One region of the Streptomyces sp. PH9007 genome, then DNA from elsewhere that is predicted to be linked to it. Evidence: riboswitches for the same ligand, from Rfam matches in the RefSeq annotation. Region 1 holds a riboswitch; the other holds the start of a gene.

Evidence for each region. A riboswitch is a leader RNA that binds a small molecule or an ion and turns the genes downstream of it on or off. The one in region 1 is predicted to bind glycine.
Region 2: it holds a riboswitch for glycine, as region 1 does, so the genes downstream of both, gcvT (glycine cleavage system aminomethyltransferase GcvT) here and gcvP (aminomethyl-transferring glycine dehydrogenase) in region 1, are expected to answer to the same signal.

Annotation. Positions count from the first base shown of each region.
Region 1 covers NZ_CM187440.1:354,768-365,603, reverse strand. Annotated here, with positions in the region: gene ACTFAP_RS01470 (DUF881 domain-containing protein) at 1-225, shown strand, start outside; gene ACTFAP_RS01465 (small basic family protein) at 222-554, shown strand; gene ACTFAP_RS01460 (DUF881 domain-containing protein) at 560-1,417, shown strand; gene ACTFAP_RS01455 (FHA domain-containing protein) at 1,710-2,291, shown strand; gene ACTFAP_RS01450 (bifunctional nuclease family protein) at 2,370-2,843, shown strand; gene ACTFAP_RS01445 (MerR family transcriptional regulator) at 2,986-3,597, shown strand; gene ACTFAP_RS01440 (DNA polymerase IV) at 3,646-5,046, shown strand; gene ACTFAP_RS01435 (PRC-barrel domain-containing protein) at 5,001-5,405, opposite strand; glycine riboswitch at 5,554-5,650, shown strand; gene gcvP (aminomethyl-transferring glycine dehydrogenase) at 5,837-8,734, shown strand; gene ACTFAP_RS01425 (hypothetical protein) at 8,866-9,435, opposite strand; gene ACTFAP_RS01420 (glutamate-cysteine ligase family protein) at 9,695-10,836, shown strand, end outside.
Region 2 covers NZ_CM187440.1:4,811,244-4,822,079, reverse strand. Annotated here, with positions in the region: gene ACTFAP_RS22350 (enhanced serine sensitivity protein SseB C-terminal domain-containing protein) at 1-628, opposite strand, end outside; gene ACTFAP_RS22345 (enhanced serine sensitivity protein SseB) at 625-1,428, opposite strand; glycine riboswitch at 1,542-1,636, shown strand; glycine riboswitch at 1,638-1,727, shown strand; gene gcvT (glycine cleavage system aminomethyltransferase GcvT) at 1,786-2,895, shown strand; gene gcvH (glycine cleavage system protein GcvH) at 2,998-3,378, shown strand; gene glyA (serine hydroxymethyltransferase) at 3,393-4,664, shown strand; gene ACTFAP_RS22325 (L-serine ammonia-lyase) at 4,735-6,117, shown strand; gene ACTFAP_RS22320 (hypothetical protein) at 6,671-7,105, shown strand; gene ACTFAP_RS22315 (DUF6256 family protein) at 7,125-7,496, opposite strand; gene ACTFAP_RS22310 (DUF6186 family protein) at 7,506-7,754, opposite strand; gene ACTFAP_RS22305 (hypothetical protein) at 7,836-8,006, opposite strand; gene ACTFAP_RS22300 (CsbD family protein) at 8,147-8,335, shown strand; gene ACTFAP_RS22295 (LuxR C-terminal-related transcriptional regulator) at 8,798-9,793, shown strand; gene ACTFAP_RS22290 (hypothetical protein) at 9,843-10,115, opposite strand; gene ACTFAP_RS22285 (amidohydrolase) at 10,105-10,836, opposite strand, start outside.

The DNA.
Region 1 (10,836 bases):
CGTCCGCTGGTCCCCCCGTACACCGTCCAGGCCATCGGTGACCCGCAGGACCTGCGCACCCGCTTCGATTCCACGGTGGACGGCCAGTACCTCAACGTGTTGCGCGACAACTACGGCATCCGGGCCGCCACCTCCGACCAGCAAGAGATCCGCATACCCGCCGCCACCAGCCTCACGGTCCGGACGGCGCGACCCGCGGACACGGGAGAAGGAAACACACAGTGATCGCCGTACTGGGGCTCGTGCTGGGCGTCGTGGCCGGAATCCTCACCCGGCCCGTGGTGCCCATGGGACTTGAGCCATATCTGCCGATCGCCGTCGTCGCGGCGCTCGACGCGGTCTTCGGCGGGCTGCGCGCCATGCTGGACGGGATGTTCGACGACAAGGTCTTCGTCGTCTCCTTCCTGTCCAACGTCGTGGTGGCCGCGCTGATCGTCTTCCTCGGCGACAAGCTCGGCGTGGGGGCCCAGCTGTCCACCGGCGTGGTCGTGGTTCTGGGCATCCGGATCTTCTCCAACGCCGCGTCCATCCGCCGACACCTCTTCCGGGCGTGAGTGCCATGAGCGACCCCGAGCAGGACCGCGACCGCCGGCCGGCGCCGGAGTCCGGGGACGCGCGGCAGGGAGCGCCCGAGGCGCCGCGCGCGCCGGCACCGGACGCGGAGCGCGAGGCCGCCCCGCCCGCCCCGCCCGCGCGCCCGACCGGCCGGGACGTGCTGTGGGCCGGCCTGTGGCCGCCCCGCGTCACCCGCAGCCAGCTGATCGTGGCCGCGCTGCTGTTCGTGCTGGGCCTCGGCCTGGCCATCCAGGTACGGGCCGCCAGCGCCGAGGACAGCGCGCTGCGCGGCGCCCGCCCCGAGGACCTGGTGCGCATCCTCAGCGATCTGGAGGACCGCAGCGGCCGTCTGGAGGACGAGCGCAACGCCCTGGAGGAGCAGCGCACCGACCTGGAGACCAGCTCCGACCAGGCCGAGGAGGCCCGCCGGCAGACCGCCGAGCGCGAGCGGCAGCTGGGCATCCTGGCCGGTACGGTGGCCGCCGAGGGCCCCGGCATCGAGCTGCGGGTCACCGACCCGGCCGGCGGGGTGCGCGCCGACATGCTGCTGGACGCCGTGCAGGAGCTGCGGGCGGCCGGCGCCGAGGCGATCCAGATCAACGACGTACGGGTGGTGGCCGGTACCTTCTTCACGGACGAGAACGGCCAGGTGCGCATCGACGGCCGGGCGGTGAACGCCCCGTACGTGATCGACGCCATCGGACGGCCGCAGGACCTGGAACCGGCGCTGAACATCCCCGGGGGCGTCGTGCAGTCCCTGGAGAAGGAGCAGGCCGGGGTCACGGTGGAGCGGCCGGACACCGTCCTCGTGGACGCCTTGCGATCGGCGGACCGGCCTGACTACGCTCAGTCGTCGTCGTGACGGGGAGCCATCGCCGGGGGCTGCCCGATGTGGTGGCTCTCGGTAAGGGAAACTGAATACGGGCCGCGTACGTTGGCAGAGTGTCCGGCGCGGCGGATGAGAGACAATGGACCGCCCGTCCACCGACGGGTCGGGGCTAGGTGCGAGGGGATCGCTGGTGAGTTTTTTCGCTAGGTTGTTCGGCAGGCGTCAGGGTGGCTCGCACAGTGCCGCACGGCCTCATGCCCGCCGTGGCGAGCAGCCTGCGGGGGCGCCCGCGACGGAGGCGGGGCGCCCGCTGTTCCGTGACGAGGTGGACGGCCAGGCCGGCGGCATAGGCTCCCAGGCTCCTGCGGCGCAGGCCGGCGGCACGCCCTGCGGGCGCTGCGGCTCGCGCAACGCCCCGTCGAGCCGCTACTGCTCGCAGTGCGGCAACCCGCTGCGGCCGGGCGTGGAGGGCTCCTCGGAGACGACCTCCACCATCTCGATCTCCGGTCTGGAGGCGTACGACTCCGAGATCACCGGTCAGCACGCGGTGATGCCCGCGCTCTCCCCGGAGGCCCAGGCCGCCGTGGACGCGCTGCCGCCGGGCTCCGCCCTGCTGGTGGTGCGGCGCGGGCCGAACTCCGGCAGCCGCTTCCTGCTGGACGGTGACCTCACCACCGCGGGCCGCCACCCGCAGAGCGACATCTTCCTGGACGACGTGACGGTCTCCCGCCGCCATGTGGAGTTCCGCCGCCGTCCGGAAGGCGGTTTCTCGTGTTTCGACGTGGGCAGCCTCAATGGCACCTATGTCAACCGGGAGCCCATCGACTCGGCGGTGCTCGCGCACGGTGACGAGGTGCAGATCGGTAAATACCGGCTGGTCTTCTTCACCGGCCAGTACGGTGGGTGACGGCTCACGGAGAGCGTACGGCGCCGCGCGGCGGTTCTCGACTATCCAAATGCCCCGGTCACGACCTAGGGTTGATGTGTGAACCAGCTCGACGTCGTGGGTGTCAGGGTCGAATTGCCCAACAACCAGCCCATCGTGCTCCTCCGTGAAGTGGACGGCGATCGCTACCTCCCCATCTGGATCGGCCCCGGGGAGGCCACCGCGATCGCCTTCGCCCAGCAGGGGCTGGCCCCTGCCCGGCCGCTGACGCACGACCTGCTGAAGAACGTGCTCGAGGCGATCGGGCAGGAACTCACCGCCGTGCGGATCACCGATCTGCGCGACGGTGTCTTCTACGCCGAGCTCGTGTTCGCCAGCGGTGTCGAGGTCAGCGCCCGGCCCTCCGACGCCATAGCGCTCGCGCTGCGTGTGGGTACCCCCATCTACAGCAGTGACGGGGTGCTGGACGACGCGGGGATCATCATCCCCGACGAGCAGGAGGACGAGGTGGAACGGTTCCGGGAGTTCCTGGACCAGATCTCTCCCGAGGACTTCGGCTCCAGCAATCAGTAGCCGGTGTGGCGATCGTTGACGCGCTGAGTGTGCATGCTTAGCGTCTGTGGGGCATGTCTTGGGAGGAGCGCTGTGCGCGTGCTCATCGTCACACGCGGTGAGTGGCGAGGGCACGGTCGGGGCGTGCGGAACGGAGGCCGGCGTGACAGGTAACGGCGAGGGTACGGCGGTGGGCGGGATCTCCTCGCTGCCGGGCGTGCCGCCGCGGCAACCCCTGCGGGCGCCGGCCACCCCCCAGGGGCAGGGCACGGGGCGCGAGCGCCTGGGCTACCGGGGCCCCAGTGCCTGCGCCGCCGCCGGGATCACCTACCGCCAGCTCGACTACTGGGCCCGCACCCAGCTGGTGCAGCCCAGCATCCGCCCGGCGCACGGTTCGGGCACCCAGCGGCTGTACAGCTTCCAGGACATCCTGGTGCTCAAGATCGTCAAGCGGCTGCTGGACGCCGGGGTCTCCCTGCAGAGCATCCGTACGGCGGTGCGCGCCCTGCGCTCCGCCGATCTGGCGGAGCTGGCCGGGCTGACCCTGATGAGCGACGGGGCCACCGTCTACCGCTGCGAATCCCCCGAGGAGCTGGCCGAGCTGCTGCGCGGCGGCCGGGGCGTCTTCGGGATCGCGGTCGGCGCGGTGTGGGGCGATGTGGAGGCGGCCCTCGCCCGGCTCCAGGCCGAGCGGGTGGACACCGGGGAAGCCGTCGGCGGCGCCGGCCACCCCTCCGACGAACTGGCCAGACGCCGACAGCGCGGAGCCCGCTGATCCCGCCGTTCCCCGGGATTGTCAGACCCGTGGGGCACCATCGGGAGGGTGAGAGGCCAGCCGACGATCCTGCACCTCGACATGGACGCCTTCTACGCCTCGGTGGAGCAGGCGGCCAAGCCGTCGCTGCGGGGCAAGCCGGTGATCGTCGGCGGGCTCGGTCCGCGCGGCGTGGTGGCCACCGCCTCCTACGAGGCCAGGCGGTTCGGGGTGCACTCGGCCATGCCGATGGGCCAGGCCAGACGGCGCTGCCCGAACGCCGCCTATCTGTACCCGCGCTTCGACGTCTACCGCTCGGTCAGCGAGATCGTGATGGGACTGCTGCGGGAACTGTCCCCGCTGGTGGAGCCGCTGAGCCTGGACGAGGCGTTCGTCGATCTGCTGGCGGGCGGCACGGCGCACACCGCCGCCGAGGCCGAGGCGGTGGGGCACGCACTGCGCGCCCGGATCCGGGCGGCGACCACGGTGAGCGGCTCGGTGGGCCTGGCCGGTTCCAAGATGCTCGCCAAGATCGCCTCGGAGCGGGCCAAGCCGGACGGGCTGGAGCTGATCGTGCCCGGCGCCGAGCGGGACCTGCTGGCCCCGCTGCCGGTCCGTACCCTGCCCGGGGTCGGCCCGGCCACCGACGGGGTCCTGCGCCGGGCCGGGATCAGCACCGTGGGCGACGTGGTGCGGGCCGGTGAGACGGAGCTGCTGCGCCTGCTGGGCACCGCGCACGGCGGCGGGGTGCACGCGATGGCCCTGGGGATCGACGACCGCCCGGTGGTCGCCGAGCGCGACGCCAAATCGGTCTCGGTGGAGGACACCTTCGACGTGGACCTCACCGACCGGGCCCGGGTGCGCCACGAGGTGGACCGGCTGGCCGAGCGGTGCGTACGGCGGCTGCGCGAGCACGGCCGCTCCGGGCGCACCGTGGTGCTGAAGGTGCGCAGCCACGACTTCTCCACCCTGACCCGCTCGGACACGCTGCGCGGGCCCACCGACGACCCGGTGGTGGTGCGGGAGCTGGCCGCGCGGCTGCTGGAGGGGGTGGACACCACCAACGGCGTCCGGCTGCTGGGGGTGGGCGTCACCGGACTGGCGGATTTCACCCAGGAGGATCTGTTCGCCCAGGCGGGCGCCACGGTCGAGGGCGAGGAGGACGGCGCCGACAGCGCGCCCGAGCGGGCGGCGGGGCCCGCCGGACCCGCCCCGGAGGCCGAGCCGGCCCCCGACCGCCGGTGGCTTCCCGGCCTGGACGTGGAGCACACCGGGCACGGCCCCGGCTGGGTGCAGGGCAGCGGCGTCGGGCGGGTCACCGTGCGGTTCGAGACGCCGTGGTCCGCGCCGGGCCGGGTGCGTACCTTCGCGGTGGACGATCCCGGGCTGAGCCGCTCCGGCCCACTGCCGCTGACCGGGGGCCCTCAGCGCTCCTCGTCCGGCGGCGAGGCCAGCCGGCCGAAGTCCTGATCGGGCGGTGTGGCCTCGTCCTCGGGCGCGGCCATCGGCACATCGAGACCGTAGTGGTGGTACAGCTGCAACTCCTGCTCGGGGGAGAGATGCCGCCCCACCCCGAAGTCCGGCGCGTCCTTGATCAGGGCCCGGTCGAAGGGCACCCGCAGGGACTCCTCGACCAGCTCGCTGGGCTCCAGGGGCACGAACGCGTCCCGGCTGAAGAGTCCGGTGCGCACAGCCGCCCATTCGGGTGCACCGGTCGCGTCATCCAGATAGACCTCGTCCACCGTGCCGATCTTTGCTCCGTTCCGGTCGAACGCCTTGCGCCCGATCAGGCTGCGGGGATCGATATCGGTCTGCACGGTTCCTCCCACGGTTCATCACTGCCGGGCCGCACGCCCCTTCGCCTTCACGTAACGGCACATACCCGGAGTCGGCCAGTCGAGTCCACCGGCACCGGGAGCGGGGCTCCCTCTCCATGTTCGCAGCCCGAAGGCCGCTGGTAGGCTCGAAAACGGTTGACGACCTCGTGCGGGAGAGTCCACCGGCCCTGTGCCGGCGGCGCCGAAGGAGCAAATCCTCCCCGGAATCTCTCAGGCCCCCGTACCGCACGGGCGAAACCACTCTGGAAAGCAGGGTGGCGGCCGGACATCCGTCCCGGCCCCGCCCTCACCGACGGTGAAAGCCGTGCCATCGCCCGACGGGGCGGCGGCGCGGTGAAGCTCTCAGGTCGACATGACAGAGGGGGAGGCCGCAGCAGGCACCGCCCGGTGGTTGCGGGTCCCAGCGACCAGGAGGCCCCCAGATGTCCGAACGCCCACTCCCGCTCAGCGCACTGGAGCACGGCTCGCCGTTCGCGGCCCGCCACATCGGCCCCGACGCGGCCGACCGGGCGAAGATGCTCGCGCAGGTCGGCTTCGGCTCCCTCGACGAGCTGACCTCGGCCGCCGTGCCCACCTCCATCGCCGGTTCCGGCCCGCTGCGGCTGCCGCAGGCCCGTTCGGAGGCCGCCGTGCTGGCCGAACTGCGCGCGCTGGCCGACCGCAACCAGGTCCTGACACCCATGATCGGCCTGGGCTACTACGGCACGTTCACCCCGCCGGTCATCCTGCGCAACGTCATGGAGAACCCCGCCTGGTACACGGCGTACACGCCCTACCAGCCGGAGATCTCCCAGGGCCGCCTGGAGGCCCTGCTGAACTTCCAGACCGTGGTCTCCGAGCTCACCGGGCTGCCCACCGCCGGCGCCTCGCTGCTGGACGAGGGCACCGCCGCCGCCGAGGCCATGGCGCTGTCGCGGCGGGTGGGCAAGGTCAAGCAGGGCGTCTTCCTGGTCGACGCCGACACCCTGCCGCAGACCGTCGCCGTGCTGCGCACCCGCGCCGAGCCCACCGGGGTCGAGGTGGTGGTCACCGACCTGACCGACGGCATCCCGCAGGAGGCCGCCGAGCGCGGGATCTTCGGCGTCCTGCTCCAGTACCCGGGGACCGGCGGCGCGGTGCGCGACCCGCGCCCGGTCATCGAGCGCGCCCACGAACTGGGGGCGGTCGTCACCGTCGCCGCGGATCTGCTCGCCCTCACCCTGCTCGCCTCGCCGGGCGAGCTGGGCGCGGACATCGCGGTGGGCACCAGCCAGCGGTTCGGCGTGCCGATGGGCTTCGGCGGCCCGCACGCCGGCTACATGGCGGTCCGCGAGGCGTACGCCCGCAGCCTGCCGGGACGCCTGGTGGGCGTCTCCCGGGACGCGGACGGCAAGCGCGCCTACCGGCTGGCGCTGCAGACCCGCGAGCAGCACATCCGCCGGGAGAAGGCCACCAGCAACATCTGTACGGCGCAGGTGCTCCTGGCCGTGATGGCCGGCATGTACGCCGTGTACCACGGCCCGCAGGGGCTGGCGGACATCGCGCGCCGCACCCACCGCTACGCCGCGCTGCTGGCCGCCGGGCTGCGCGCGGGCGGCGTCGAGGTGGTGCACGGGGCGTTCTTCGACACCGTCACCGCCCGGGTGCCGGGCCGCGCGGAGCAGGTCGTGGCCGCCGCCCGCGAGGCCGGCGTCAATCTGCGCCAGGACGGGCCCGACCTGGTCGGCATCGCCTGCGACGAGACCACCACCCGCGCCGAACTGTCCACCGTGTGGACCGCCTTCGGCGTGGACGCCGCGCATACCGACATCGACGCCCTGGACGCCGCGACGCCGGACGCGCTGCCCGGCGCGCTGCTGCGGACCGACGAGTACCTCACCCACCCGGTGTTCCACCAGCACCGTTCCGAGACCGCGATGCTGCGCTATCTGCGGCGCCTGGCCGACCGGGACTACGCGCTGGACCGCGGCATGATCCCGCTGGGCTCGTGCACCATGAAGCTCAACGCCACCGTCGAGATGGAGCCGGTCACCTGGCCGCAGTTCGCCGCGCTGCACCCGTTCGCGCCGATCGAGCAGGCCGAGGGCTACCGCACCCTGATCCGCGAACTGGAGGACGGGCTCGCCGAGATCACCGGCTACGACAAGGTCTCGCTGCAGCCCAACGCCGGTTCGCAGGGTGAGCTGGCCGGGCTGCTCGCGGTGCGCGCCTACCACCGGGCGAACGGTGACCCGCGGCGCACCGTGTGCCTGATCCCCTCCTCGGCGCACGGCACCAACGCCGCCAGCGCCGTGATGGCCGGGATGAAGGTGGTCGTGGTGGCCACCGGCGAGAACGGCGATGTGAACGTCGAGGATCTGCGCGCCAAGATCGAGCGGCACCGGGACGAGCTGGCGGTCCTGATGGTCACCTACCCCTCCACGCACGGGGTGTTCGAGGAGGGCATCCAGGAGATCTGCGCGGCGGTGCACGACGCGGGCGGCCAGGTGTACGTGGACGGCGCCAACCTCAACGCGCTGGTGGGGCTGGCCCGTCCGGGACGGTTCGGGGCGGACGTCTCGCACCTGAACCTGCACAAGACCTTCTGCATCCCGCACGGCGGCGGTGGCCCCGGGGTCGGCCCGGTGGCGGTGCGCGAGCACCTCGCCCCGTACCTGCCAGGGCATCCGCTCCAGCCCACCGCAGGGCCCGAGAACGGCCCGGTGGGCCCGGTCTCCGCGGCGCCGTGGGGATCGGCCGGCATTCTGCCGATCTCCTGGGCCTATCTGCGGCTCATGGGCCCGGAGGGGCTGCGCGAGGCGACCCAGACGGCGGTCCTGGGCGCCAACTACATCGCCAAGCGCCTGGAGCCGCACTACCCGGTGCTCTACACCGGGCCGGGCGGGCTGGTGGCGCACGAGTGCATCATCGACGTCCGGCCGCTCACCAAGGCCACCGGTGTCAGCATCGACGATGTGGCCAAGCGGCTGATCGACTACGGGTTCCACGCGCCGACGATGTCCTTCCCCGTCGCCGGGACGCTCATGATCGAGCCGACCGAGAGCGAAAATCTGGCCGAACTCGACCGATTCTGCGATGCGATGATCGCGATTCGGGCGGAGATTGACCGAGTCGGTGCGGGGGAGTGGCCCAAGGACGACAACCCGCTGGCCGGCGCCCCGCACACCGCGGTGCAGCTCACCGAGGAGTGGACGCACCCGTACAGCCGTCAGGACGCCGTCTTCCCGGGCGACGCGGGCCGCGAGGACAAGTACTGGCCGCCGGTACGCCGCATCGACGGCGCGTTCGGCGACCGCAACCTGGTGTGCTCCTGCCCCCCGGTGGACTCCTACGAGGACTGAGAACTGACGGAACCGGGCAACTGAGAACTCAGGACCGGGAACTCAGGAGTGAGGCCGACGCCGTCCGGGCCGGTTCCCCGCAGCGGGGAACCGGCCCGGACGCGTACCGCCTCCGTGGGGTGCGCCGCCGGTCAGCCGGTCGGCGCCGTGATCGTCAGGCGGCCGGCGAGCACCGGCAGCAACGTGTCCGCGCGCACCGGGACATCAGCGGCGATGCCCGGCGGCGCCGGAGCGAGCGGCACCAGGATGTCCTGCGGCAGCGGCGAGCCGGCACCCGGCTCGGCCGTGGGATCCGAGTGCAGCCACAGGGTGAGCATGTACAGCTCCGGAATCGACAGCAACCGGGGCTGATAGGTGCCGGGAAGCTCCTCGGCGCGCCGTACGGCCCGCTCCGTGGAGGCGATATAGGGGCCTTCCCCGAAATGCGAGAAAGCCCAGCCGTCCGGGGTCAGCATGGTTTCCGCGGCTCCGACGGCGCGGCCACCACTCTCCAGCAGAAAACGCCATCCGGTCAGCCGGGAACGGGCCGCTCCGGTGGGATCGGGGACCGGCGTCAACCGGTGCACGGGCAGGGGAAGCACGGGGCGCAGAGCCCCGCGATTCAGATAGATCGGGTGCGGGGAACGCACCGTCGTGGACTGGAGCGCGGCACTCAGGCTGCGCTCGGCGGCAGCAGGAGCGGGCGGGATGTTCAGGGGCATGTCGGGTCGCCTCTCGCTTCGGAGTAGGTCGCCTCTTCCAGGGGAGACATGGCGCTTCAGGATGTTATACGACGCGTGTTCTCGTTATGTTTCCACTAGCCCACCGAAAAAGTTTCGGCAAGAGGTAATCAGGCCGCCCTGTGCGCGAAGTATCCCTCTGGGATATGCCCATGTGTGGGCCGCGCCACGCGCGGTCCGGTGTTATCGGCCGATGGGGGTGGGCATGATCGGTGCACCGACGGACGAGGAGGTGTGCCGCATGGGTGTGAAGGTCGCGGCCGACCGGTTCGATCTTGCTGACCGGGAACTTTTCCGGGCCAGACTGCATGCGTGCGTGGAGAGCCTGCGCCGGCTGCTCGCGGAGCGGCGCTTCGACGGACCACGGGAGTCCATCGGCCTGGAGGTGGAACTCAGCCTCGCCGACCGCGACGGCGCCCCGCGCATGGTCAATGGCGAGGTACTGGCGAGAATGGCCACCCGGGATTTCCAGACCGAGCTCGGTCAGTTCACCCTCGAATTCAATATGACCCCGCGCGCCCTGGCGGGCCGGGTGTTCGACGACCTGGCCGAGGAACTGCGCATCGCCTTTGGTTATGCGGACACCGTGGCAGGGGAATTCGACGCCAACATCGTGATGATTGGAGTTCTGCCCACTGTCACAGGAGACGAGCTGGCTCCCACCAGCCTCTCCCAGGTCGACCGCTATATGATGCTGAACGACCAGATACTTGCGGCACGCGGCGAAAGCATCAAGGTCGAACTGGCCGGAGCCGAAACGCTGGAACGCTCCTTCGACTCCATCGCGCCGGAATCCATCTGCACCTCGGTGCAATTCCACCTCCAGGTCACCCCGGACCGGTTCGCCGACACCTGGAACGCCGCCCAGTGCGTCACCGCGGCACAGATAGCGGTGGGCGCCAATTCCCCGTTCGTCTTCGGTACCCAGCTGTGGCCGGAGACCCGGCCGCCGTTCTTCCTCCAGGCCACCGACAGCCGCCCCCCGGAGCTGGCCGCCCAGGGCGTACGCCCGCGCACATGGTTCGGCGAACGCTGGATCGACTCCGTCACCGATCTCTTCGAGGAGAACCTGCGTTACTTCCCCGCGCTCATCCCGCTGCGCGACGAGGAGGACCCGCTCGCCGTCCTGGCCGCGGGAGGCATCCCCCGGCTGTCCGAACTCGGCCTGCACAACGGCACCGTCTACCGCTGGAACCGTCCGGTGTACGCGGTGGCCGACGGCGTACCGCATCTGCGGGTGGAGAACCGGGTGCTGCCCACCGGCCCCACCGCCACCGACACCGTCGCCAACGCGGCCTTCTACTACGGACTGGTGCGCGCCCTGGCCGACCAGGAGCAGCCCGTGTGGCACCGGCTGCCGTTCGCCACCGCCGAGGAGAACTT
Region 2 (10,836 bases), 4.5 Mb from region 1:
CCACCGCGAGCCCGTCCGGGACGGCCTCGACGGCCCGCGCCATCATCCGCCGCACCGACTCGGCCGCCGCCTCCCCCGGGTCGTCCACCTCCAGGCCGATCACCAGATAGGCGCCGCCCACGGCGGGCCGCACCCAGCCGCGCCGCAGGCTGCGCAGCACGGGGGTACGGCGTGCCTCGTCGGTGAGCCGCCGGTAGAAGGGCTCCGCGGGCGCGGTCGGCTCGGTGATCACCAGCGGGCCGGCCGGCAACCGGTCCAGGCCGCCGGCGATCCGGCGCAGATCGGCCCAGGGGATGCCGAGGCCGCCGCCGGGGGTGTGCGGGTTGAGCCACAGCCCCCAGTGGTCGGGGTACAGGGCGGCGGCGATGTCCCGGCCGCCGATCACCTCGTGGTCCCGGGGCCAGCCGCTGGCGGCCAGCTCGGCGGGCGAGGTGACGGCCGGCGCGTAGCCGTGGCCGGCGACCTCGACGCTGCCGTACTGGGCGTCCGGGTCGCCGGGCCTGCCGTGCCACAGCAGCATCCACACCTCGCCGCGCGCGAGCGCGCCCAGCAGCGTCTCGTAGATGTCCGGGCGGTCGGCCGTCACCCGGGGAAGCAGTTCCTCGATCGCCCCCTGGGCTTCGGTCATGCGTCCCGCCGGTAGAACGGCTGCACGCTGTGGCGCAGCCAGTCCACGACGGGGTCGGTCACCGCGTCCAGCAGCACCAGCTGGACCGGCCAGGGCACCGCGCCGCGCGCCAGGGCGCGGCCCAGCGCGTCGTGGCTGCCGATCCGGTACTCCTCGGCCAGCTCGTCCAGCTCCAGGCCGATGAACAGCGCCGGGGCGCCGCCCTCCGCGCTGGCCAGGCCGCGCCGCGCGGTGCGCACGTACGGCAGCGCGGACAGCTCGCCGGCCGCCGCCGCCAGGAAGTCGACGGGCTCCTGCTGCCAATCCGGCTCGAACAGGCGCATCCGGGCGCCGGAGGGCGCCCCGGGCACGCGCTCGCCCGGGGTGTCCCGGCACAGCTGGGCCACGCCTTCCGGCGGGACCGGGACGCCGACGGTGCCGCCGGGGTTGACGGCGAGGCCGGCCTGCGGCGGCAGTCCGCGGGCGAACTCCTTGACCGGGGCGACGGTGAAGGACATGTGGGTGCCGACGACGAGCCGGAACTGTTCCGCGGAGCTGAAGACCGGGACGTACACCCCGCCGTCCAGCTCGATCGTCGGCAGGTCCAGGCTGCGGCTGTCCGGGCCGCCGCCTTCGGGCAGCGGCACCCACACCGGGCTGCGGCCCAGTACCTGGAGCAGCCGGGGCGCGGCGTCCGGCACGCCGACCGAGGCGGCCAGCGCGTGCTCCAGCTCATTGCCGGGCCAGCCGCCCCCGCCGGCCGCTCCCATGTCCACGCCGCCGTCCTGTCCGGGCGCGGAGCCCTGCCAACGCTCGTTCATCTCGTCCCACCACCATCTGATCCGGATCTGTAGGGCACCCTAATGGCTCAGTGAGGGCCGTCATGCGATGATGAGCCGCACAACAACCGCAGGACAATCGAACAATGGCCGTTCGACCACGCGCGGGAGAGTTCCCGGTCCACGACCGGGGCGCCGAAGGAGCAAGTCCTCCCTTGAATCTCTCAGGCCCCGATACCGCGCGCGGAAGGCGAATCTGAAAAGCGGGCCCCCGAACGGGCCCCACCCACGGTGCAAGCCGCAAGGCGAACCTCTCAGGTGCCGATGACAGATGGGGAGGGCGAGCCGTATCCGCGCGACCGCGCACCGCCCGCCGCCCGTACCCTCTGGAGCCACCTCATGACGTCCCGTATCACCGCGCTCGACGCCCTCCACCGCGAGCTGGGCGCCACCATGACCGACTTCGCCGGGTGGCAGATGCCGCTGCGGTACGGCAGTGAGCGTGCCGAGCACCAGGCGGTGCGCACCGCTGCGGGCCTGTTCGACCTCTCCCATATGGGGGAGATCGCGGTCACCGGGCCGCAGGCCGGGCGGCTGCTGGACCACGCGCTCGTCGGCAAGCTGTCGGCGCTGGCGGTGGGCCGCGCCCGGTACACGATGATCTGCGACGCCGAGGGCGGCATCCTGGACGACCTGATCGTCTACCGGCTGGCGGACGAGCACTACATGGTGGTCGCCAACGCCGCCAACGCGCAGATCGTGCTGGACGCGCTGACCACCCGCGGCGAGGGCTTCCAGGCGCAGGTGCGCGACGACCGGGACGCGTACGCGCTGATCGCCGTGCAGGGCCCGGCCTCGCCCGCGATCCTGGGCTCGCTCACCGACGCCGACCTGGCCGGCCTGAAGTACTACGCGGGCCTGCCGGGCACCGTCGCGGGCCGGCCCGCGCTGATCGCCCGCACCGGGTACACCGGCGAGGATGGCTTCGAGCTGTTCGTCGCGCCGCGGGACGCCGAGCCGCTGTGGCGGGCCCTGACGGAGGCGGGCGCCCCGTACGGCCTGGTGCCCTGCGGCCTGTCCTGCCGCGACACGCTGCGCCTGGAAGCCGGGATGCCGCTGTACGGGCATGAGCTGACCGCCGCGACCACGCCCTTCGACGCGGGGCTCGGCCGGGTGGTGAAGTTCGACAAGGACGGCGACTTCGTGGGCCGGGCGCCGCTGGAGGCGGCGGCCGAGCGGGCGCAGAGCGACCCGCCGCGCCGCCTGGTGGGCCTGACCGGCGCGGGCCGCCGGGTGCCGCGGGCCGGCTACCAGGTGGTGGACGCGGCGGGCACGGTGATCGGCGAGGTCACCTCCGGCGCCCCCTCCCCCACCCTGGGTTCGCCGATCGCCATGGCGTACGTGGACGCCGCGCACGCCGCGCCGGGTACGGAGGTCGCGGTGGACATCCGTGGCGCCCGGGAGCCGTTCGCGGTCGTGGCGCTGCCCTTCTACCGGCGCGAGAAGTAACGGCCGGGGCGCGCCCCGGCGCCGCCCCCCTCACCCGTACGCCCCGCGCCCCCTCATCCCCGCTTTCCTCCCGCATTGTCACCATCGAGGAGAATCGATCCCATGAGCAACCCTGTCGAGCTGCGCTACAGCAAGGAACACGAGTGGCTGTCGGCCGTCGAGGACGGTGTCGCCACGGTCGGCATCACCGCCTACGCCGCCGACGCGCTGGGCGATGTCGTCTTCGTCCAGCTCCCCGAGGTGGGCGACACGGTCACCGCCGGTGAGAGCTGCGGCGAACTGGAGTCCACCAAGTCGGTCAGCGACCTCTACTCCCCGGTCACCGGTGAGGTCACCGAGATCAACGGCGCGGTCAGCGACGATCCGGCGCTGGTGAACTCCGCCCCCTTCGAGGGTGGCTGGCTGTTCAAGGTCCGCATCGACGGCGAGCTGCCCGGCGACCTGCTGGACGCCGACGGCTACGCCGCCTTCACCCAGGGCTGAGGGGAGCCGCTGTCATGTCGTCCGTACTGAACCGGTCCCTGCACGAGCTGGACCCGGAGGTCGCCGCCGCCGTCGACGCGGAGCTGCGCCGCCAGCAGTCCACCCTGGAGATGATCGCCTCGGAGAACTTCGCTCCGGTGGCGGCGCTCGAGGCGCAGGGTTCCGTGCTCACCAACAAGTACGCCGAGGGTCTCCCCGGGCGCCGCTACTACGGCGGCTGTGAGCACGTCGATGTCATCGAGAACCTGGCCCGCGACCGCGTGAAGACGCTGTTCGGGGCGGAGGCGGCCAATGTGCAGCCGCACTCGGGTGCCTCGGCGAACGCCGCCGCGATGGCCGCGCTGATCAAGCCGGGCGACACCATCATGGGCCTGGACCTGGCGCACGGCGGGCATCTCACCCACGGGATGAAGATCAACTTCTCCGGCCGGCTGTACAACGTCGTGCCCTACCACGTCGCCCCCGGCACCGGCCTGGTCGACATGGACGAGGTCGCGGCGCTCGCCGCCGAACACCGGCCGCAGCTGATCATCGCCGGCTGGTCCGCGTACCCCCGGCAGCTGGACTTCGCCGCCTTCCGCCGCATCGCCGACGAGGTCGGCGCGCTGCTGATGGTGGACATGGCGCACTTCGCCGGCCTGGTGGCCGCCGGGCTGCACCCCAGCCCCGTCCCCCACGCGGACGTGGTGACCACCACCACGCACAAGACGCTCGGCGGCCCGCGCGGCGGAGTGATCCTCTCCCGCAAGGAGCACGCCAAGAAGATCAACTCGGCGGTCTTCCCCGGGCAGCAGGGCGGCCCGCTGGAGCACGTGATCGCCGCCAAGGCGGTGGCGTTCAAGATCGCCGCGGGTGAGGAGTTCGCCGAGCGGCAGCGCCGTACCGTGGAGGGCGCCCGGCTGCTGGCCGAGCGGCTCGTCAAGGCCGACGTGGCGGGCGCGGGCATCTCCGTGCTGACCGGCGGCACCGACGTCCACCTGGTGCTGGTCGACCTGCGCGACGCCGCGCTGGACGGACAGCAGGCCGAGGACCGGCTGCACTCCATCGGCATCACCGTCAACCGCAACGCGATCCCCAACGACCCGCGTCCCCCGATGGTGACCTCCGGGCTGCGCATCGGCACCCCGGCGCTGGCCACCCGCGGCTTCGGCGCCGAGGACTTCCGCGAGGTCGCCGACATCATCGCGCAGGCACTGCTCCCCGGGTACGACGAGGGCACCGCCGCGAAGCTGGCGGCCCGGGTCACCGCGCTCGCCGACCGTCACCCGCTCTACCCCGGCCGCTAGGCCCGTGGTGGGACGCGGCCCGCACGGGTACGCGTCCCACCACCCCGTCCCCCTGTAAGGAGTGGACCCCATGGCTCTGTCCGCCTTCGATCTGTTCTCCATCGGCATCGGCCCCTCCAGCTCGCACACGGTCGGCCCGATGCGGGCGGCGCGGATGTTCGCGCACCGGCTGAAGAAGGAGGGCGCGCTGGCGCCCACGCACGCCGTACGCGCCGAGCTGTTCGGCTCGCTGGGCGCCACGGGGCACGGACACGGCACGCCGAAGGCGGTGCTGCTGGGCCTGGAGGGGTACGCGCCCGACACCGTCGACGTGGCGGGGGCCGACGCGCGGGTCGCGGACATCCGCGCCGAGCGGCGGCTGCGGCTGCTGGGGTCCGACATAGGGGACAGCCACGCCATCGTCTTCGACCCGGACACCGACCTGGTGCTGCACCGGCGCACGTCACTGCCCTACCACGCCAACGGCATGCGGCTGACGGCGCTGGACGCGGCCGGCGCCGTGGTACTGGAGAAGACGTACTACTCGGTGGGCGGCGGCTTCGTCGTGGACGAGGACGCGGTGGGCGCGGACCGGATCCGGCTGGACGACACGGTGCTGCGGCACCCGTTCCGCACCGGCGACGAACTGCTGCGGCTGACACGGGAGACCGGCCTGTCGGTCTCCGCGCTGATGCTGGAGAACGAGAAGGCGTGGCGCGGTGAGGCGGAGATCCGCTCCGAACTGCTGCGCATCTGGGGCGTGATGGACGCGTGCGTGGCGCGCGGCCTGACCCAGGAGGGCATCCTGCCGGGCGGCCTGAAGGTCCGCCGGCGCGCGGCGGGCGTGGCGCGCAAGCTGCGCGGGGAGGGCGCGCGGGCGGAGTCGGCCCTGGAGTGGGTGACGCTGTACGCGATGGCCGTCAACGAGGAGAACGCGGCGGGCGGCCGCGTCGTGACCGCCCCCACCAACGGCGCGGCGGGCATCATCCCGGCGGTGCTGCGCTACTACCTGGACTTCGTGCCCGGCGCGGACGAGGACGGAGTGGTGCGCTTCCTGCTGGCGGCGAGCGCGATCGGGATGCTGTTCAAGGAGAACGCCTCGATCTCGGGCGCCGAGGTCGGCTGCCAGGGCGAGGTCGGCTCGGCCTGCTCGATGGCGGCCGGCGGGCTGGCGGAGGTGCTGGGCGGCACGCCGGAACAGGTGGAGAACGCGGCGGAGATCGGCATCGAGCACAACCTGGGCCTGACCTGCGACCCGGTGGGCGGCCTGGTGCAGATCCCGTGCATCGAGCGCAACGGCATGGCGGCGGTCAAGGCGATCACGGCGGCCCGGATGGCCCTGCGCGGGGACGGGCGGCACCACGTCTCGCTGGACAAGGCGATCAAGACGATGAAGGAGACGGGGGCCGACATGAGCATCAAATACAAGGAAACGGCCCGCGGCGGCCTCGCGGTGAACATCATCGAGTGCTGAGCCCCGGGCGGGCGGCGCCGGCGGGTGTGGCGAGCCCTTCCGGTGGGACGGACACTCGGCGGACGCGAAGCGGCGCCGGACAAGACCTCGCGGTCTTGCGCCATCCCCGCGCGGGCGGGGGAGCAGCCGACCTTGAGCCAGTGCCGAGGCGAGTCCGGGGGACCATCCCCGCGCGTGCGGGGATGGTCCCTACAGCCGCCACCCACCCCACGCACTGTTCGCGTGCTCCCCGCGCGTGTCGGGATGGCGGCTCGTGGTGGCCGGTGGGTGGCGGGTGTTGTGGGGGTGGTGTGGGGTGGAAGGGCTGGGCGCCGCCATGGGGTGTTGGGGTGGGTGTTTCTGGTGGTGCGTTGTCCCTCTGATGGGATGACAGGCGTACGACAGGAATGCGAGGGGGTCATCGTGACGCTTGTGGTGATGGATCTGCCCACGCCCGGACAGTTGCGCGGGCGGTGGGCCGCGTGGGCGGCCGTGAACGGTGCGCTGCGGTCGGGGCGGGGTTGCTGGGCGCGGGACGGGGTGTGGCACTACGACGACGCCGGGGGGAACTGGGGTGGACCTGCACCATCTCGGTGACGGGCGCGCCGTGCTGGTCGGCCACGACCACGAGTGCTCGCCCGAGCCCGAGGAGGGTTTCGACCCGCTGGTGGGCACGCCGGACTGGTGGGCGCCCCCGGCGCGGGAGGCCGTCCGGTCCTACGATTTCATCGGCTTCGTCTACGGCTTCGACGGGGTGCGGTGGCAGCGCGCCGACTACGCCATCGAGGACGGTTTCCGCGCCATCGGTCTTCCCGCGCTGAGCCGGGAGCGCACCCACCGCCGGATCACCGGCGCGCTGGACCGGGAGCCCCAGGCCCCGGCCGCCGCCATCGACGCGCTGATCGACGCCGACGCCGATCTCACCGAGGAGCTGGTGGCCGCGGTGACCGGCACCGTGGGGGACCCGGCAGCCGGGGCGCGGCACGGCCGGGCGTTCCTCGGGGTCTGAGCCCTCCCCCGCCGTCCGCTCAGGGTTCCGCCCCCGGCGGCGGGGCTCGGCGGCTGGCCCGGCGGGTGGCGGCCCAGGAGGCGGCGAGGAAGAGCGGGAGTGTCAGGCCCAGCAGGGCGAGCGTGCCGGTGACCGCGTGCAGCACGAAGGACGGGTTGTGGCGGGCCAGGCCGCCGTAGTAGCCGACGATCACCACCATGAGCAGCAGCCAGCCGCCCACGTACGTGCCGATGACCTGGCGCAGGAATTCCCGCCGGCCGCGGCGCTCCGGACGGCGGCGGCGCGGCGGGGCCTGGGGTTCGGCGCGGAGAATCCGCACGCCCGTCGCGAGGTAGATCATCAGCAGTACGTAGACGACACAGACGATGCCGATCGCGATCCTGTCCGCCATGGCGTCCGGTTACAGCTCCGGGCCGCGGAGCAGGAAGTGCCAGCCCTGGACGAACGCGTGCCAGCCGAACCAGAGCCAGGCGGTGAACAGCACCCAGCGGCCGATCTGGTAGCGCATCACCGCTTTCAGCGTCTGGCTGAGGGTGGGGAAGGAGTCGGTGGGGTTGATCAGGCCGATGGCCTCCCACGCGAACAGGCAGGCGAAGAGAATGGCCCACACCAGATAGCCGGCCTGGGCGTGATGTGGCATTTGAGGCATGTGGCCATCGTTCCGCACCCTCCGCGACGGGGCCGGGACGCGCGGCCGAAGCCGCGCCCCGCACCGTCGGTCAGCGTCTGGTCACCATCGGTACCAGCGCGCCCGGCGCCCGTGCGCCGTCAGGGGGCGGACGATGAAGCCCGCGAGCCACACGATCAGCACCAGGACCGCGATCCACCACAGGACCTTCGCGGCGAAGCCGATCCCGAACAGGACGAGAGCGAGCAGCAGCACCAACAGCATCGGAACCATGAATCATTCCTCCTCGTGATCCGCTCCGGAGTCGTTCGGGTACCCCGGGCTCCCGGGTGGTTTAAACCCGGGTGGTCCGGGTGAGGCGGGAGGGAGTACCCGTTGTCGAGCTGTACGAGCAGCACAGGAGGTGCGGCACCGTGAGCGAGAAGTCGGATGCGAACAAGCAGAAGGCCAAGGCCAAGGCCGAGCAGGTGAGCGGCCGGGCGAAGGAGACGCTGGGCCGGGCCCGGGAGAAGGTCGCCGACCAGCGGGCCAAGCGCGCCGGGAGCGACGAGCGGTCGATGCGTGAACGGCTCAAGGACGCGAAGGACGCGTTCAAACGCTGACCGGGTTCCCTCCGCCACCCGGAGCGGAGTCCGTCGTGGGCCGTGGCGCGAGCCCGCCCCCGGCGGCGATCAGGACCGGCGGTGACCGACCGGCCGTCCCGTGAGCGTTCAGCGGCGCCCCCTCCCGGGGGGCGCCGCTTTCGCGTGTTCCGGGGGCGGCGGCAGCGTGGCGCGCCGAGCCGGTGGCCGGATCTCGCCATCGTCCGCCCATCACGCGCCGCCCGTCGCCCCGTCGTGTGGCAGCCGCCGCCGTCCCGCCGCGCCCCGCACCCGCTCACCCTGCGGAAACATCCGCAAGGCCGGCCCGAGGCCGGTTCAGGCAGCTACCGGCCATTCGCCGAGCGTTCATCACCTGCCCCCAACGGGCAGGAGTTTTCTTGGCCTTGGGCGACCACCGTCACAGTTTGCGCCTTTACTCTGAGACCAGGTCTCCTCATGTCCCCCACACCAGGAGGTTCAGTTGTGCATGCCCACGAGATGGCGGTCTTCGGAATCTCCGCGGCGGATGAGACCGTGTACCGGCATTTCCTCCGCAACCCGGACACGACCCCGGGCCATCTGCACCGGCTGCTCGACCTCGGCGAGGAGACCGTCCGCGCCGCACTCGACAAGCTCGCGGGGCTCGGCCTGCTGAGACCCGGGACGGCCCCGGGCCGTATCACCCCCGCCGCCCCCGAGACCGCCGTCGCCCGGCTCGCCGAACTGCGGTTGCGCGAGCTGTACCAGGAGGTGCAGCGGCTCACGCAGAATCAGCACATTCTCGCCACACTACGCGCGGAGACCCCCGTACGGCACAACGCGCCGCGCGGCATCGAGCAGTTGGACGGCTGGCCGCAGATCCGCGACCGCATCGACGACCTGGCGTTCTTCACCCGCCACGAGGTCCTGTACGCCGAGCCGATGGGCGAGGTCCCCGCCGAACGCGTCGCCTACTGCGAGCCGCTGGCCCTGCGCGCGCTGCGCCGCGGCGTGCGCATCCGCGCCGTCGTCCCGGCCGCCGCGCTGGACCATCAGCCGACCGCCGCCATGCTGAGCAAGCTGGTCTCGCACGGCGCGCGGATGCGGATCGCGGACACCGTCACCGAGCATGTGCTGGTCTTCGACGGCCACTCCGCCCTCATGCCGCTCGACCCGTGGGACTCCATCCGGGGCGCGCTGCTCACCCGGGGCACCACGCTGGTCGCCAACCTGGTCGGGCTGTTCGAGAAGACCTGGGAGGGCGCCGAGGACATCGGGGTCCGCCTGGAGCGGCCGGGCGAGGAGGTCGCGCCGCTGTCGGACGGTGAACTGCGCGTCCTGCAGCTGATGTGCACGGTCGGCAAGGACGAGGCCGGCGCCCGGGGTCTCGGGGTGTCGGTACGTACCTACCGCCGCTACATCGCCGATGTGATGCGCCGGCTCGGCGCCACCAGCCGCGCGCAGGCCGCCCTGCTCGCCCGCGAGCGCGGCTGGATCTAGCGCGCCGACCGGACCGCCCGGCGCCCGCACCCACCCGTACCCCGCCCGGCTACTCCTGGGCCCAGCCGCGCAGCGCCGTGTCCGCCAGCGCCCGCCGCACCGCCTCGCGCGCCGCCGCCGCGTCCACGTCGAACCGCAGCCGTACCCGGTCCGGCTCCACCCGCACCGCGTGACAGGACAGTTGCGCGGGCAGCAGCCACAGCAGCCGCAGGGCGGTCGTCTCACCGCCGGGGGCCCGCTCGTCGCGGCGCACCGCGATGACGTCCACGGGGTGCACGGGGTGTTCGCGCCCGTGCCGGCGCTGCTCATGCTCACGGAACATGCTGTTCGATGCCTCCGACCGTCTCCCGGGAGTGCCGCAGAGCACACCGGAACGCCCCGGTCATCGCCCCGATGCCGGTCGGCAGGGCGGTACGGACGTCCGGGGCGAACCGCGGCGAGTGGTTGGGCGGCGGTGCGACGGGCTGATCCGTCCCACCGGCCGGGGCGAGGACGGCGCGCCACTGCGCGGCGCCGACCGTACCCAGCATCCAGTACGCGCTCCGGATGCCCCGTCCCCCGTGCAGCCCGGCGCCCGCGCCAGCGGGCCCGAACCACGGAAAGTCCTCGGTCGCGGTCCCCGGCGGCAGGCCGGACACCCTGGACTCTCCGAACAACTCCCCGTGTGCGGCGCGCAGCGCCGCGGTCAGCCCCGCGTCGGGGGCCAGCACCGGTGACCGTGAGGTCTCGGTGAGATCAGGTGGCCGCGGCGCCCCCGACGCATCGCTCTCGGCCCGCAGCACGCGCCGTACGGCGGCGGTCATCCGCTCCAGTACGGGTTCGCCGAACGCCCGCAGGCTGATGCCGAGTTCGGCCCGGTCCGGCACCACGTTGGCGCGGTCCCCGGCGCGCAGCCGGCCGACCGTCAGCACCGCCTGCTCCGCCGGGGCGATCTCGCGCGCCACGATGCCCTGCAGGCGCAGCACGGCGGCCGCCGCCGTCAGCACCGGGTCCACCGTCAGCTGCGGGGCCCCCGCGTGGCCGCCGAGTCCGTGCAGCACGGC